Regions from separate parts of the Polaribacter sp. 20A6 genome, predicted to be linked through region 1. Evidence: riboswitches for the same ligand, from Rfam matches in the RefSeq annotation. Region 1 holds a riboswitch; the other holds the start of a gene.
What was found. A riboswitch is a leader RNA that binds a small molecule or an ion and turns the genes downstream of it on or off. The one in region 1 is predicted to bind thiamine pyrophosphate.
Positions count from the first base shown of each region.

Region 2: linked by a shared signal. The riboswitch ahead of thiS (sulfur carrier protein ThiS) and the one ahead of GQS57_RS16270 (TonB-dependent receptor) in region 1 are both predicted to bind thiamine pyrophosphate.

Region 1 is NZ_WTPZ01000008.1:86,944-91,094, forward strand. It holds gene GQS57_RS16260 (SusC/RagA family TonB-linked outer membrane protein) at 1-565, opposite strand, end outside; gene GQS57_RS16265 (DUF2064 domain-containing protein) at 629-1,321, opposite strand; TPP riboswitch at 1,620-1,711, shown strand; gene GQS57_RS16270 (TonB-dependent receptor) at 1,832-4,151, shown strand, end outside.
Region 2 is NZ_WTPZ01000005.1:151,250-155,400, reverse strand. It holds gene GQS57_RS13135 (proline dehydrogenase family protein) at 1-1,134, shown strand, start outside; gene GQS57_RS13130 (LETM1 domain-containing protein) at 1,134-1,439, shown strand; TPP riboswitch at 1,527-1,621, shown strand; gene thiS (sulfur carrier protein ThiS) at 1,670-1,873, shown strand; gene thiC (phosphomethylpyrimidine synthase ThiC) at 1,923-3,782, shown strand; gene GQS57_RS13115 (thiamine phosphate synthase) at 3,945-4,151, shown strand, end outside.

The DNA.
Region 1 (4,151 bases):
TGGAGCTGCTTAAAGAATTCTCTCCACGAATTACAATACGAGAAGAAGATCCTACACCAGAAGAACCATTGGTAACTTTTACACCAGCAACTTGTCCTGCAAGGCTATTTACCACGTTCGTAAGCGTAACTTCTGTAAGAGCCGCAGGCTTTATAGTGGTTACGGAAGATACTAAAGATTGTTTCTCTCTTTTAATTCCTAAAGCAGTAACAACAACTTCGTTTAATATTTCTTGCTGAAATGAAGCCGGAAATAATAACAATTTAACCACCGATTCTTCATTAGAACGCACATCTACCCTATCGGAAATAGTGGTTCCGTATGTTTTATTTCCATCAAAAATAACTTGGTAACCGTTTGCAGCGGCAATGGAATTAAAAAAGGCTTTACCTACTTCGTTTGTGGTCTTTTTTGCTTCGTAACCTTGCTGATCATTCACAAGCGTAACAGTTATATTTTTAATTGGTGCTTTGGTCTCATAATCTATAACGTAGACGACAAGATCTTCTTGAGCACTTAGGCTAATAGTAAATAGCGCAAGTAACCCGAAAAATAAATTCTTCATTAGTTTGAGTTAAAATGTATGTAAAAGAATAAGTCCTGTTTTTACAGGAAATTGTACTTATAATTAATTACAAACCAATGGAGGTCCTTTATTGTATAGGTGGTTTAAAGAAGCTTCTTTAAATTTTTGAAGAATGTATTTGCTTACTTTTAAAATTACTACTTGTAGGTTTTGTAATAATTTAAGTGCTTTTACTTTTAGAAAAGAAAGTGACGCAATGTTTTTAGAAATATCTAATTCTTCATCTAAATCGTATAAATAAGGAAGTGTAGCAGTTGCTATTTCTTTTTCTGATAAAAGTGTTTTTAATTCTTTATATAATGTTGATGATTCCCAAGGAAGTGAAAGAAATTCTGAGGCTTTAAATTGATCTTTACGTAAACCTAAAAGATAAAAACCACCATCGTAAGATGGACCAACAGGAATTTGATTGTTTTCTACGGATTCTATGGCAGCACGAAGATGCTTTTTTTCTAAACCTAAAGTATCGTTACCAACCGTTATAACATTATTATACCCTTTTTTAAAAATGTCTGAAACGGTATTTACATAACGTTCGCCAAAATTATTTCCTTTTTGATCTTTCTCTGTATAATGAAAATAGTCTACGCCTAAAGAACTAACTTTTTCTTTAATTAAAGCATTCAATTTGCTAGCCGTATCCTTTTTTTGAAGGAAAGGCTTACGTAAATTTTCGGCTTCTTGCGAAAGCGAAAAGATAAGAATAGCAGTTTTAGAATGTTTTAAATTGATCAAAAGTTTATTTTAAATTTTAGCAGTCGTAATATAATAGTTCAAATTACAAAAGCTAAAATAATATTTAATCTATAAGCTACTCATTTTTAGGTAAAACATTTTTTATTTTAAATTTTATTTTAGGAAATGTAATTGTATTTAGAAAATACTAAAACTTGGCAAATAGACTTAGCCCTGATTGCAGCGACATCCTTTTTTTGTTTTTCACAAAAAAAGATACAGCGAAAAGCAGGAAATAGCTTCAAAAAAAAATGCTTTTGTTATTCTTTATGTCAAAAAACTGAGGTAATTTTGCAACGTTCTCATAAAGGGGTGCTTTAAAAAGCTGAGATCATACCCAATGAACCTAGAACAGGTAATGCTGTTTAGGGACTTATAAAAGTCGATTCGGAGAAAAATGGAGTAATCTTAAAAGGATTGTTTCGTTTATTTTTTTCTGCAAGACTATTAATTATTCAATAATAAATACAAGAATAATTACCTCTTTTTATTCGTTTTAAAATTTTTAAAATGAAAAAAATTACCTTTTTTTTATTCTTGTTTGTAAGCTTACTTGCAAACGCCCAAACATTTACACTTAACGGAAAAGTGGTAGATGAAAACAACGATTCTTTACCAGGAGCAACTATTTTGGTAAAAGAAAACAATAAAGGAACTGCTACAGATTTTAATGGAAAGTTTAACGTAAATCTTGTAAAAGGAACCTACACAATTATGGTTTCGTTTGTTGGTTACAACACGGTTTCTAAAGAAATTTCTTTAACCAAAGATGATAAAATTGAGTTTTCTTTAATGCCAAATTCTACCGTTTTAGAAGAGGTTTTGGTTTCTGCAGTAAGAGTAAATGCAGATGTGCCTGTTACGTTTTCTAACCTTTCTAAAAAGGAAATTGCAAAACGTAATTTGGGTCAAGATATTCCTATTCTATTAAATTATATGCCTTCTGTGGTTTCATCGTCAGATGCTGGTGCTGGAGTTGGTTATACCTACATGAGCGTGCGTGGTTCTAACGGAGAAAGAATTAATGTTACCGTAAACGGAATACCTTATAACGATGCTGAGAGTCATGGTTCTTTTTGGGTAAATTTAAGTGATTTTGCTTCTTCTACAGAAAACTTACAACTGCAACGTGGTGTAGGTACGTCTACAAATGGTTCTGGTGCTTTTGGTGCGAGTTTAAATATTTTAACGGATGCGGTTTCTGATGAAGCTTCTGCAGAAATATCGAACTCTTTTGGTTCTTACGGAACCAGAAAACATACGGTAAAGTTTAGTAGCGGTATGTTAAATGACCATATAGAAATTGCCGGACGCTTGTCTAACATTAAATCTGATGGTTATGTAGACCGTGCTTCTGCCGATTTAAAATCGTACTATTTACAAGGTAGTTATACGGATGAAAATACATTGATAAAAGCGATTGCTTTTGGAGGAAAAGAAGTTACGTACCAAGCTTGGGAAGGTTTAACAGCAGATCAACTAAAAGAAGATAGAAGACAGAACCCTTATACGTACGAAAATGAGGTAGATGATTATGACCAAAACCATTATCAGTTGCATTGGAACGAGAAATTAAATAAAAATTGGTCTACAACTTTAGGGTTAAACTACACAAAAGGTGCTGGTTTTTTTGAGCAATATAAGGAAGAAAAAGATGCTGAAGATTATGGTAATTTAATTGTTGATGGAACGGATGTTATTGTAAGACGTTGGTTAAAAAATGATTTTTATGTAGTAAACTTTAATACAAATTACAAAACAGATAAACTGAATTTAATTTCTGGAATTTCTTATTCTAATTATTCTGGAGATCATTTTGGTGAAGTAATTTGGGGAGAAGATTTAGCACCAAACGTAAATATTAGAGATCGTTATTATTTTTCTGATGCTAAAAAAACAGATTTTTCAATATTTGCAAAAGCAACTTTTGATATTAGTGAGAAACTGTCTGGTTATGCAGATTTACAAGGTCGTTTTGTTAATTATAAAACCAAAGGAATTACAAACGATATTGTGCCTATTGATGTAGATGCAGATTTTAACTTCTTTAACCCAAAGATTGGTTTAACCTATAAAATTAACAACGATAATAGTTTATATACTTCTTTTGCTGTTGCTAATAGAGAACCGAATAGAAACGATTTTGAAGGTGGAGTTACCACACACGAAACTTTAAATGATTTAGAATTTGGTTATCGTTTAAAAAAGGAAATCATTAAATTAAACACCAACATCTATTATATGGATTATAAGAATCAGTTGGTTTTAACTGGTGCTTTAGATGATGTTGGAGCGCCAATAAGAGCAACCTCTGGTAATAGTTATCGTTTAGGTTTAGAAATTGATGCAGATATTACTTTAAGTGATGAGTTTTCTATAAAACCAAATATGGCTTTTAGCACCAATAAAAATAAAGGATTTGTTGCAAATATAGATGGAGATTTACAAGATTTAGGAAACACAGATTTATCATTTTCTCCAAATGTAGTTATTGGAAACATGTACGTTTTTAGTCCTACGGATAATATACAGGTATCTTTTTTATCTAAATATGTTGGTAAACAAGTAATGAGCAACTTTGGTAGCCAAATTTCTGATAACGATGTTTTAGATAGTTATTTTACTTCTGATTTAAATATTGTTTATCAAATAAACACAAACAAAGTTTTTAAGTCTATTGTATTTTCTGCATTAGTAAATAACATCTTTAACACAGAATATGTAGACAGAGGTTATTATTACACGTATGATTATACTGATAATGGAAATACAGTTACTGGTGACGGAGCTGGTTATTACCCACAAGCTACTAGAAATTTCTTAGTTGGCG
Region 2 (4,151 bases), on a different contig from region 1:
TTTTCTTTAAAAACAGATTCTCAATTAGAAAGAGCTTATTTTTTGTTTAGAATGATACAGAACGAGCCGATGGTTAGAATTGGTAGTGCTGTAACAAATTTTGCATTAAAGGTACATTTACCTGTAGAAGGCTTAATACGTTCTACTGTTTTCGATCATTTTTGTGGAGGCGTAACGGAAGAAGATTGCATGCCGATTATAGACAATATGTATAATAACGGAAATGTGCATAGTGTGTTAGATTATTCTGTTGAAGGGCAAGACCAAGAAGTTAGTTTTGATGGCGCTTTAGAGAAAATATTAAAAATCATTAATTTCTGTGAAGAAAAACAGTCCATTCCGTATGCGGTTTTTAAACCATCGGGTTTTGGTCGTTTTGAATTGTATCAAAAAATATCCGAAGAAAAAACCTTAACTAAAAAAGAAGAAGAAGAATGGAATAGAGTAGAAGCTCGTTTTCATAAAGTTTGTAAAGTTGCCATTCAGAAAGACGTTCCCTTATTAATAGATGCAGAAGAAAGCTGGATGCAAAAAGCTGCAGATGAATTAATAGAAGATTTAATGGAAATCTATAATAAAGAAAAAGCCATTGTATTTAATACATTACAGATGTATAAACACGACAGAATGGACTATCTAAAAACATTGCACGCAAAAGCAAAAGAAAAAGGTTTTTATATTGGGATGAAAGTTGTTCGTGGTGCTTATATGGAAAAAGAACGTGAAAGAGCCGAAGAAAAAGGCTATGCTTCTCCAATATGTGCAGACAAACAAGCTACAGATATCAATTATGATACTGCTATTAATTACATGGTGGAACAGCCTAAAATGGCTTTATTTGCAGGGACTCATAATGAAGATAGCTCTTATTTATTAATGGATTTAGCAAAAAAACATAACATTAAAGAAAATGATAACCGCTTATGGTTTGGGCAACTATTTGGCATGAGTGATCATATTAGCTATAATTTAGCCAACCAAGGTTATAATGTGGCAAAATACTTGCCTTTTGGACCTGTTAGAGACGTTATGCCTTACTTGATAAGAAGAGCAGAAGAAAACACTTCTGTAGCCGGACAAACAAGCAGAGAGTTAAATCTGTTAAAAACAGAAAGAAAGAGAAGAAAATTATAATGACCAGCATTGAAGAAATAAAATTATTAATTTATAGAAATAAGTTAAGGCTTGCTCAAGAATTAAGGCAAAGTAAAGAAGCTGTTTTCTTAATTAAAAAAGCTACACATTCTAATTTAACACCTGTAGAAAAGGAAAAAATTAAAATTCAGTTATTAGATATTTGTAAGGCAATACCTGCTTTGGCTGTGTTTTTACTTCCTGGAGGTGCTTTGTTATTACCACTTTTAATCAAATTAATTCCAGATATTTTACCATCTGCATTTAAAGATGATTTGCCTAATGATAAAACAGAATCTTCCTAACCTGTTGTTATCTAGTTGATTATTTGATAATTGTAATTAAAAGGACTTAAAATTTAATTATCAAGAAATAATACAATACATTTGTAGAGTAAACTTTAGGAGTAGCTATTAAATTAGTTTGAGAAAAATCCTTAGAACCTGATTTGGTTAATACCAACGTAGGAAAAAGTTGCTTAGATTTAGTTATCCATAACTAGCTCTCTTTGGTTTACAGTAAATATTTATAAAATATGATTACTATAAAAGTAAACCAAGAAAATCATCAATTTTCAGAAAATTTAGCGGTTACAGAATTAATTCGTCTTTTAGAAATAAAAACGAACGGAATTGCTGTTGCTATAAATGGCAGCGTCGTTAAAAAAAGCGATTGGTCTTTGCGGTTACTTCAAAATAGTGATGAAGTTTTAATTATTAAATCCACCCAAGGAGGTTAGTAATTAGACTATTAAAAAACAAACTATTTAATTGATCTAACTAAAATTTATGAAGAGCAAAGACACCGCACCAAAACAAGACGGAATTACAAGACATCCGTTTCCTAATTCTACAAAAGTATACGTAGCAGGTAAAATCCATCCACAGATAAAAGTTGCTATGCGAGAGATTGCATTGAGTGATACGACAGATTCTATGACGAAAAAGAAAACGCCAAACGAACCTGTAACTGTCTATGATACTTCTGGGCCATATACAGATCCAAACAAAGAAATTAATATTCATGCTGGGATAGATAGAATTCGTGAACAATGGGTTTTAGATAGAAGGAACGTAGAGCAATTAGACAGTTTTTCTTCGGATTATTGCAACGAGCGTTTAAACGATAAAAGTTTAGACCATATGCGTTTTGCCTTGTTAAAAAAGCCTTTAAGAGCAAAAAAAGGACAAAACGTAACCCAATTGCATTACGCAAAACAAGGTATGATTACGCCAGAAATGGAATACATCGCAATTCGAGAAAACCAACGAATCGATGAAATGACAGAGATTAGAAAGCAGCACAAAGGCGAGCACTTTGGCGCTTCTATTCCAGATAAAATTACACCAGAATTTGTACGTAGCGAAGTAGCAAGAGGACGTGCTGTAATTCCATCAAATATCAATCATCCAGAAGCAGAACCTATGATTTTAGGGAGGAACTTCTTAGTAAAAATTAACGCAAACATTGGTAATTCTGCTGTAACATCTTCGATAGAAGAAGAGGTAGAAAAAGCAGTTTGGGCGTGTCGCTGGGGAGCAGATAATATTATGGATTTATCTACCGGAGAAAATATTCACGAAACCAGAGAATGGATTGTTCGTAATTCTCCTGTGCCAATTGGTACGGTGCCAATTTACCAAGCTTTAGAAAAAGTAAACGGAGTTGCAGAAGATTTAACGTGGGAGATTTTTAAAGATACTTTAATAGAACAAGCAGAGCAAGGTGTAGATTATTTTACCATTCACGCAGGTGTTTTGTTACGTTATGTGCCAATGACTGCAAAACGTGTTACTGGTATTGTGTCTCGTGGTGGTTCAATTATGGCAAAATGGTGTTTAGCGCATCATAAAGAGAGCTTTTTGTACACACATTTCGAAGATATTTGTGAGATTTTAAAACAATACGATGTTGCTTTTTCTTTAGGAGACGGTTTACGTCCGGGTTCTGTGGCAGATGCCAATGACGAAGCTCAGTTTGCTGAGTTAGAAACTTTGGGCGAATTAACTCAGATTGCTCGTAAGCACGAAGTTCAGTGTTTTATAGAAGGACCAGGTCACGTGCCAATGCACATGATTAAAGAAAATATGGAGAAGCAAATTGATGTTTGCGACGAGGCTCCTTTTTATACTTTAGGGCCTTTAACTACAGATATTGCACCAGGTTACGATCATATTACATCCGGAATTGGAGCCGCTATGATTGGTTGGTTTGGTTGCGCCATGTTATGTTACGTAACGCCAAAAGAGCACTTAGGTTTGCCTAATAAAGAAGACGTTCGTGTTGGTGTAGTAACTTATAAATTGGCTGCCCATGCTGCCGATTTAGCAAAAGGGCATCCAGGTTCTCAGCACCGAGATAATGCGTTGAGTATGGCGCGTTTTGAGTTCCGTTGGAATGATCAATTTAATTTAGGATTAGATCCTGAGCGTGCACTAGAATATCATGATGAAACCTTGCCTGCCGATGGTGCAAAGGTTGCTCATTTCTGTTCTATGTGCGGACCGAAATTTTGTTCTATGAAAATTTCTCAGGAAGTGAGAGACTTTGCAGCCGAAAACGACATTGTAAATAACGAGGTAATTGCAAAAGGTTTCGAAGAAAAATCGAAAGAATTTAAAGAAAAAGGGTCGGAAGTGTATTTGTAAAATAATTGGGAAGTTCCCACGCTAAAAAAAGCGTTGGCGGGCTTTCCGTTATATCTTTTGCTAGTTCTCGATACAAATTTATTCCGTTACACTGCATAAATTCACTCGAACTGACAGCAAAAGGATGCCACTGCAATCCCTAACTCAAAAAAACATAGTATTATGATAATTCTTATAGCACCAGAAAAAGATATTCCAAACGAAATAGAAATCCTAAATCAATTATTTGAAGAAGGTTTAATGTTTTATCATTTTAGAAAACCAGATAAAAATTACGAAGAACACGTTGCTTATTTAAACCAGATAGATAAAGAGTTTCACAATAGAATTGTAGTGCATTATCATCATGAATTGATAAACGAGTTCAAT